2 regions of the Embleya sp. NPDC127516 genome follow, and region 1 is predicted to be linked to the other one. Evidence: predicted binding sites of a transcription regulator. Region 1 holds the regulator's gene; the other holds the start of a gene.
What was found. Region 1 encodes HspR, which represses chaperone genes until heat shock. Its sites were predicted from a motif close to TTGAGNNNNNNNNNCTCAA; they were not measured.
Positions count from the first base shown of each region.

Region 2: a site for HspR is predicted at 2,327-2,345, ahead of lon (endopeptidase La). Genes of this name have one in related genera too.

Region 1 is NZ_JBIWJT010000077.1:163-4,577, reverse strand. Features, by position in the region: gene ACIRL2_RS51020 (TIGR03767 family metallophosphoesterase) at 1-1,590, opposite strand, end outside; gene ACIRL2_RS51015 (heat shock protein transcriptional repressor HspR) at 1,769-2,233, opposite strand; gene dnaJ (molecular chaperone DnaJ) at 2,235-3,407, opposite strand; gene grpE (nucleotide exchange factor GrpE) at 3,529-4,122, opposite strand; partial or broken gene ACIRL2_RS51000 (Hsp70 family protein) at 4,119-4,415, opposite strand, start outside.
Region 2 is NZ_JBIWJT010000028.1:52,361-56,775, reverse strand. Features, by position in the region: gene ACIRL2_RS38545 (NADPH-dependent FMN reductase) at 4-609, opposite strand; gene ACIRL2_RS38540 (MFS transporter) at 799-2,040, opposite strand; gene lon (endopeptidase La) at 2,379-4,415, shown strand, end outside.

The sequences.
Region 1 (4,415 bases):
CTCCACGATCCGCGCCTGCGAGGGCCAGTCGATGTGCGACGCGGTGTTGACCTCCCAGAAGCCTCCGGGAGCGGCGAAGCCGGCCGGGCGCGGGTGCGGCTTCACGTGGTTGTCGTGGGTGTGCCCGTTCACCCACAGCACGACGTTCGGGAAGCGCAGCAGCAGCGACAAGACCTCGGGGCCCAGGATTCGCGCGGGCTGCCCCGGGGGCACCGTGCGGTTCACCATCGTCTCGATGGTGTGGTGGCTGAACAGCACGAACAGCTTGTCCTGGCCGGTGCCTTGGACCACCTTGCCCTGCTCGTCCAGGTAGCTGGAACTGCCCTTCATCAGGTGGTCCTGGAGCCACGCGAACTGGGTCGGGTCCAGGCAGCCGGAGTCCAGGCCGTACTGGTTCACCGTGTCCAGGACCAGGCAGCGCACCTGACCCTGGTCGAAGCTGTAGTACGCGGTCTTGGCGTCGATGTTCTGCTGGGTGAAGCCGTGGCCCTTGGGCAAGCCGGTGGTGTTGAAGTGCTCCTTGATCGTCTCCGCGCGGTCGATCAGCCGCCGGTCCGGGTCGGCGGTGACCTTGCGCTTGGGGCCCGACATCAGCGCGGCAAGCGCGTCCGGCTTGCCGCTCTGCAGTCCGACCGCGAGCGCGACGACGGTCTCCTTCGCGGATATGTCCAGCACCTTCTCGTCGCCGACCGCGACCTTGCCCAGCAATTCGTTGACCGGCAGGTTGCCCTGGACCAGCCCGTCGTGGTTGCCGTACGCGGTGTACCACGGGGTCTTCAGGCCGGTCGCCTCGAACGGACGCCGGCACGCGTCGAGCAGACCCGGCACGGTGGGGAAACCGAACTCGCGCCTGGGCAGGTCGTCCTTCTGTCCGGCCGGCGTGCCGTCCGGGTGCCAGTAGCGGTCGTTGTACGCGACCGCGTCCATCGGGCCCTCGTACTTGTTCCGGTCGCCCGAGTCGGGGGTGACCTTCTTGCCGCCGTCGAGCACGTCGATGTACCAACGCAGCTCGTTGAACTGGATGTTGTCGGTGTTGTCGCCCGTGCAGATGGTGAACGCCAGGGGTTGGCCCAGCGCCGGGCCCTTGCCGATCCGGTTGAGGGACTGCACCATCGCCTCGGCGATCTGCGCCGTCAGCACCTCCTGCGGGCGGTACGACGACTGGAACGGCAGCAGCTTGGCGAACGGCTGGTCCTTGTCGCTGTGCCGGTCCAGGAAGTCCACCCGCGCGGTCGACTGGGAGTCCTGGATGTGGATGTCCGTCAGTTGGGTGAAGGCCACCAGGGGTCGGCTCTTCGTCTTGTCGCCGGGACCGGCGCCGGGGGCCAACTCGTTGCGCAGCAGGTGCGGTTCGCCGGGGCCGGCGACCACCTTGCGGTAACCGCCCGGGCCGGGCGGGCCGAGCAGCAGGGTGCGCTCCAGGGTGGTGCCGGCCGCGCCTGCGGCGCCGCCCGAGGTCGGGGCGCCGGGCTTGGGCGCGTCGCTCGACTTGTTGACCGGCGACTCCTCGGCGTCGGTGCACGCCGCCGCTCCCAGCAGTGCCGCGCCCGCGGCCGAGTACTTCAGGACGTCCCGACGATTCGGCTTCATGCGGCGACCCTACTGACGCGTATTGAGCGGCATCAAGGATGTGCCGAGGCCACCCGAACGGCCGCCCCGCACGAAACGGCGGGCCGACCCCCGCGAACGAGGCCGCGGCCCACACGGACGAAGGGGCGCGGCCGAAGCCCCGCCCCTCCCGGATCTCGTGCGGCCCGTGCGCCGGGCGTCAGTCGGTGCGCCCGCGCCTGGGCTTCCACACCACGAGCGCGGTGCCCGCCTGCGGCCGGACCGGGACCAGATCGCGTCGGTAGGACGCGTGTACGGCCGCCTCGCGCCGGGCGCTCGCGTCCGTCGCCTCGTGCAGCGCGTGCTCCAACTCGGCCACCCGCACGCTCAGCGCGAGCACCTGGTTCTCCAGCTCCAGGATCCGCTTGATCCCGGCGAGGTTGATGCCGGCCTCCTGGGAGAGCCGCTGCACCTCGCGCAACTGGACGATGTCGCGGGCGGAGTAGCGCCGCCCGCGACCGGCCGTGCGGTCCGGCGAGACCAGGCCGAGTCGGTCGTACTGGCGCAGCGTCTGTGGATGCAGGCCGGACAGTTGCGCGGCCACCGAGATCACGTAGACCGGAGAGGTCTCGTCGATCTCGTAGCCACGCCGCCCGCCGTCGCCGCCCAAGCCGCCCGGTCGCATGTCATGCCCCCTTCGCCGCGTCCAACAGATCGGCTCGGGGATCGTGCGCGACGGTCGCCTCGCGGAACGCCTCCAGCGCCTCGCGCGCCTTGTCGTTCAGCTGCTGTGGGACCGTCACCTCGACGGTGACCAGGAGGTCGCCCCGAGTGCCGTCCTTGCGTGCCGCACCGCGCCCGCGGACGCGCAGCGTGCGGCCGTTGCCCGTGCCCGCGGGGAGCTTGAGCGTGACCGGGATGCCGCCCAGGGTGGGCACGGTGACCTCCGCCCCCAGCACCGCCTCCGGAAAGGTGACCGGCACGGTGACGGTGAGGTTGTCGCCCTTGCGGCCGAATACGGAGTGCGTCTTGACGTGCACCACGACGTACAGGTCGCCGGAGGGGCCGCCGCGCTCGCCGGGAGCGCCCTTGCCCTTGAGCCGGATCCGCTGTCCGTCCTGAACCCCGGCCGGGATCCGGACCTGCATCGTGCGCGAACTCTTGGCCCGACCGCTGCCGTTGCACACGATGCACGGGTCGTCCACCAGCAGCCCGCGGCCCTTGCAGTCGCGGCACGGCTCGGAGAAGCCGAAGCCGCCCTGCGGACGGCTGACGTTGCCCGAACCCGCGCAGGTGGGACACATCCGCGGGGTGGTGCCCGCGGCCGCGCCCGTGCCGTTGCAGTGCCGACACGGCTCGGAGCTGGTCAGCCGGATCGGGACGGTCGCGCCGTCCACCGCGTCCGCGAAGCCGAGGGTGACCTCGGACTCCACGTCCGAGCCGCGTCGGGGCTGCTGCCGTCCGGTCTGCCGACCGCCGCCGAACAGCCCGCCGAAGATGTCGCCCAGGCCGCCGGTGTTGCCCGCGCCGCCCTGCTGGCCACCGAAGATGTCGCCGAGGTCGAAGGGGAAGCCGCCGGCCCCGCCCTGCCCGCCGCCGGGGCCGCGGAAGCCACCTCCGCTGCCGAACAGGGTCCGTGCCTCGTCGTACTCCTTGCGCCGCTTGTCGTCGGCGAGCACGTCGTAGGCTTCCGAGATCTCCTTGAACCGCTCCTCCGCCTTGGTGTCACCCTTGTTCTTGTCCGGGTGGAACTCGACGGCGAGCTTGCGGTAGGCCTTCTTGATCTCGGCGGTGCCGGCGTCCTTGGGGACGCCGAGCACCTTGTAGTAGTCCTTCTCCAGGTAGTCCTTCGTACTCATGCGCCCCTCGCCGATCGGGTCGGGGTGCCCTCGTGCTCCGAGCGCCCGTTTCCGGATCCACTCCACCCGCGCATCGGCGTCCCTCCTCTCCGCTTCTCGTTGTCTGGTTCCCGGTGACGGTTCAGCTTCCGGCCGCTTCGCCCGACTCCTCCGGACCGCCCTCGGCGTCCGCTGTGGGCTCCGCGACCGCCACCCGCGCCGGACGGATGATCCGCTCGCCGACCTGGTAGCCGGGCTGCAGGATCTCCACGCACGTGGGCTCGGTGACATCGGTCGCGTACGAGTGCAGCAGCGCCTCGTGCACCGTCGGGTCGAACGGGTCGCCCTTGGAACCGAAGCTCTGCAGCCCCATCTTGGCCACGATCGACTCCAGCGACTCGGCGACCGACTTGAAGCCGCCCGCCAGTTCGCCGTGGTCCCGGGCCCGACCGATGTCGTCGAGCACCGGCAGCAGTTCGCTCAGCACCTTGATGGCGGCCAGTTCGCCCGCCACGTTGCGGTCCCGCTCGACGCGCTTGCGGTAGTTCGCGTACTCGGCCTGGAGCCGTTGCAGGTCGGCGGTGCGCTCACCGAGCTGGTTGCGCAGCTCGGCGGCCTCCGCCGCCCCGGGGGCCGGGGCCGCCGCCGAGGCGGCGGTCCCGGTTTCCGGCTTCGGCTCTGTCTCTTGGGCGTCGCCCGGGACGGCGCCGTGGTTCGAGCCGGTCCCTTCGGTCACGCAGCACCGCCCTTACGGTCCTCGTCGACGATCTCGGCGTCCACGACGTCGTCGTCGGCAGTGTTGCCCGCGCCGTCGCCGGGCGAACCGGCCGCGCCCTCGGTACCGGGCTGCGCGTTCGCGTACATCGCGGTGCCCAGCTTCTGGCTCGTGGTGCTGACCTTCTCCGCGGCGTCGCGGATCGCGGCCAGGTCCTCGCCCTTGAGCGCGTCCTTGAGCTCGGTGAGCGACGTCTCGACCTCGGTCTTGACGTCGGCGGGCACCTTGTCGCTGTTGTCCTTGATGAACTTCTC
Region 2 (4,415 bases), on a different contig from region 1:
TTCTCAGACGCCGTACGGGCGGCGCGCGCGCATCGACCGGGAGGCGTCGGTCCACCACGCGAGCTGATCGAGCATCACCTTGGCCGCGGCGTCGGTGCCCGCGACGTCGACCGGCTGCCCGTCCGCGTCGAACTTCTCCCAGGCCATCGGGAACGCCAGCCCGTCCCGGGTGGTGACCATGTGCTGCTCCGCGAAGACCAGGCGCAGTTGCTCGACGGCGCGCAGGCCGCCGGAGATGCCGCCGTAGGACACGAAGCCGACCGGCTTGCCCTGCCACTCGCCGCGGAACAGGTCGATCATGTTCTTCAACCCGGCCGGGAAGCTGTGGTTGTACTCGGGCGTGACCACCACGAACGCGTCGGCGGCGTCGAGCCGGGCACCGACCGCGGTGACCACGGCGGCGGGTTCGCTGCCCATCGGGGCCCACACGTCCGGCAGCCGGTCGTGCGCCAGGTCGATGATGTCCACCTCGAAGTCCCCGTGCTGCTCGGCCTTGCCGGCGAACCAGGTGGACACGACCGGAGCGAAGCGACCCTCGCGGGTGCTCCCGACGATGACGGCCAGCCGGAAGGTCTTCGGAGTGGTGGTGGTCTGCGTGTCGGTGCTCATGGGATCCCCCAAGGAGATGAAGAGAAGTGCGAACGAGTCCTGTGCGGGCCCGGAATCGTTGCCGTCCGAGCGCCTGGTGAAGACGTTAGAAGTTGAAGTTAACTTCAGGTCAAGCCCGGATCCGCACTTCTCTTCCCGAGTCGTCACCCGGACCCGGCCCGGGGGTTGCCGGTGCCGAGGGGGAATCGTTCAAGCGCGCTTCGCGTCCGTAGCCGTCGGGGACGCCTCGTCCGGGCCGCCGAGGGCGGTCAGGACGGCGATCGTGGCCAGGGCCACGGCACCGGCGCACACCATGACCGTCGAGGGGGAGGAGGCGTCGACGACGGCGCCGCCGGCGAGCGCGCCGGTTGCCAGGGTGAGCTGGAACGACGACGTGAACACGACCGTGGCGGCCTCCTGGGCGTGCGGCGCGGAGCGGGCGAACCAGGTCTGCGAGCAGGCCGGGATGGCGCCGTACGCCAGGCCCCACACCACGAGCAGGCCGATCGCGCCCGCGCCCCGGCGGCCGAGGAGGGGGAACAGCAGCGTGGCGACGGCGATCAGCGCCGCGCACGTGAGGAACGTCGCGCGCAGGTTGCGGACCATCGTCACGCCCGCGACGAAGTTGCCGACGATGCCGGCCACGCCGAAGGTCAACAGGTAGACGCCGATCAGCCCCCGGTCCACCCGGGTGACCTGCTCCAGGAACGGCGTCACGTACGTGTAGGCGCCGAAGTGCGCGATCACGATCAGGCAGGTCGCGGCGAGGCCGATCCGGATGCCGGTGCCGCGCAGCAGATCGCGCAACACCCGGGCCCGGGTGACCTCGAGCGCGGGCAGCGGCGGCAACAGCACGGCGAGCGCGATCGCCACGCCCAGCGCGAGCACGCCCATGACCACGAACGAGGCGCGCCAGCCGATGTGTTCGCCGAGCTGTGTACCGGCGGGCAGACCCAGCACGGAGCCGGCCGGAACGGCCGCGAAAATCACGGCGGTTGCCGTACCCACCCGCTGCGCACGCACCAACCGAGGCGCCAGTCCGGCCCCGATCGACCAGAACCCGCCGATGGTGACCCCCACCAGCGCCCGCGCCACCAACACCACCCAGAACGCGGGCGCGACGGCCGCGAGGAAGTTCGCCGCCGCCAACAACACGATCAGCGCGACCAACATCGTGCGCCGATCCAGCCGCCCGGTGCACACCGTCACCACCGGCGCGCAGACCGCCGCCAACAGGCCCGGTACGACCATCAACCACCCGGCAGTGCCGTCCGAGACGCCGAAGTCGTCCCCGATCGGCGTCAACAACCCGATCGGCAGAATCTCGCTCGTCACGATCGCGAAGATCCCGACCGACAGACACACCACGCCCGGCCAGTACCGGCGCGGCTGCCCCGCGTCCGATCCGGGTGCGTCGGCGGTGTGCGAGTCGGCTCCGGCAATGACGGACATGACGTCCCTTTCGGCAGGGCGGGGGAGGGGATCCCCGACAACGGGGAGTCCCAGTACAACCGCCCCCGCCGCCCCGGGTCTGGCGGTATCCCGCCCTCAACGTCACCCCGTCCTCGACATCACGAGCCCGTCGCCCCCCGACCTGCCGACGTCCTGCCCCCGATCTCCCGGCCCCCGACCTGCCGCCCCCGACGTCCGACCCCCGCCCCCGCCTGCCGGCCGAAGCGCTTCGCTGTGGGCGAACAGGGATCGGAAGGGTGGGGGAACAAAGAGGGGCTCTTGTTTCTTGAGTCAGTGCAGCGCAACTTTTTCGACTGTGGCTACCTGAGGGGCATGACATGAGCGAGACCATCGGGACACTGACCCTGCCGGTTCTTCCGCTGGACGACGTGGTCGTCCTCCCCGGCATGGTGGTCCCGCTCGAACTCGACGACGCGGAGACCCGTGCCGCCGTGGATGCCGCGCGGGCCGCCGCGGGGCGGTCCGCCGGACCCGGCATCCGTAGTGAGAGCAAGGCGCGGGTGCTGCTTGTTCCGCGTGACGACGGGCAATACCCGGCGGTGGGCACGCTCGGGGTGATCGAGCAGGTCGGTCGGCTGCCCGGGGGTGAGTCGGTCGTGGTGGTGCGCGGCGAGAGCCGGGTGCGGATCGGCACCGGAACCACCGGTCCCGGCGCGGCGCTGTGGGTCGAGGCGACCCGGGTGACGGACGTCGAGGCGGACGAGCACACCCACGAGCTGGCCCGCGAGTACAAGGCCCTGGTCACCACCGTGCTGGGCAAGCGCGGCGCGTGGCAGGTGGTCGACCACGTACAGGCGCTGGAGGACCCGAGCGACCTGGCGGACAACTCCGGCTACGCCCCGTACCTGACGCTTCAGCAAAAGATCGAGGTCCTGCAGACTGTCGACGTCCAGGAGCGGCTGACCAAGGTCGTCGGCTGGACCCGGGACCACCTCGCCGAGCTGGACGTGGCCGAGACGATCCGCAAGGACGTCCAGGAGGGCATGGACAAGCAGCAGCGCGAATTCCTGCTCAAGCAGCAGCTCGCCGCGGTGCGCAAGGAGCTCAACGAGCTCAACGGCACCCCGGACAGCGAGGAGGAGGACTACCGCGCCCGGGTCGAGGCGGCGAACCTGCCGGAGAAGGTGCTGGCCGCCGCGCTCAAGGAGGTCGACAAGCTGGAGCACGCCTCCGACGCGTCGCCCGAGGGCGGCTGGATCCGCACCTGGCTGGACACCGTGCTGGAAATGCCGTGGAACGAGCGCAGCGAGGACGCGTACGACATCGCCGAGGCGCGCGCGATCCTGGACGCGGACCACTCCGGCCTGGTGGACGTCAAGGAGCGCATCGTCGAATACCTCGCGGTGCGCAAGCGCCGCGAGGAGCGCGGGCTGGGCGTGGTCGGCGGCCGGCGGTCCGGCGCGGTACTGGCCCTGGTCGGCCCGCCCGGTGTCGGCAAGACCTCGCTGGGCGAGTCGGTGGCCCGCGCGATGGGTCGCTCGTTCGTCCGGGTCGCGCTCGGCGGCGTGCGCGACGAGGCCGAGATCCGCGGCCACCGGCGCACCTACGTCGGCGCCCTGCCCGGTCGCATCGTCCGGGCGATCAAGGAGGCGGGCAGCATGAACCCCGTCGTCCTGCTCGACGAGATCGACAAGGTCGGCTCGGACTACCGCGGCGACCCGACCGCGGCCCTGCTGGAGGTGCTCGACCCGGCCCAGAACCACACCTTCCGCGACCACTACCTCGAGGTCGAACTCGACCTCTCCGACGTGGTGTTCCTGGCCACGGCCAACGTCCTGGAGACCATCCCCGAGCCGCTGCTCGACCGGATGGAACTGGTCCGGCTCGATGGCTACACCGAGGACGAGAAGGTCGTCATCGCCCGGGACCACCTGATCAAGCGTCAGTTGGACAAGGCGGGTCTGGACGACACCGAGGTGTCCTTCACCGAAGACGCGCTGCGGCTGCTGGCGGGCGAGTACACCCGGGAGGCGGGCGTGCGCACCCTGGAGCGCTCGATCGCCCGCGTGCTGCGCAAGGTCGCGGCCCGACAGGCGCTGGACGCCGACGCGCACCCGCTGCCGATCACGGTGGACGCCGGCGACCTGCGCGACTACCTCGGGCGGCCCCGGCACACCCCGGAGTCGCTGCTGAGCAAGGCCGAGCAGCGCACCGCGGTGCCGGGTGTGGCCACCGGGCTCGCGGTCACCGGCGCGGGTGGCGACGTGCTCTACATCGAGGCGTCGCTCGCGGACGCCGAGACGGGCGGTACGGGACTGACCCTGACCGGCCAACTCGGCGACGTGATGAAGGAGTCGGCGCAGATCGCGCTGTCCTACCTGCGCTCGCGCGGGGCGGAGCTGGAGGTACCGGTG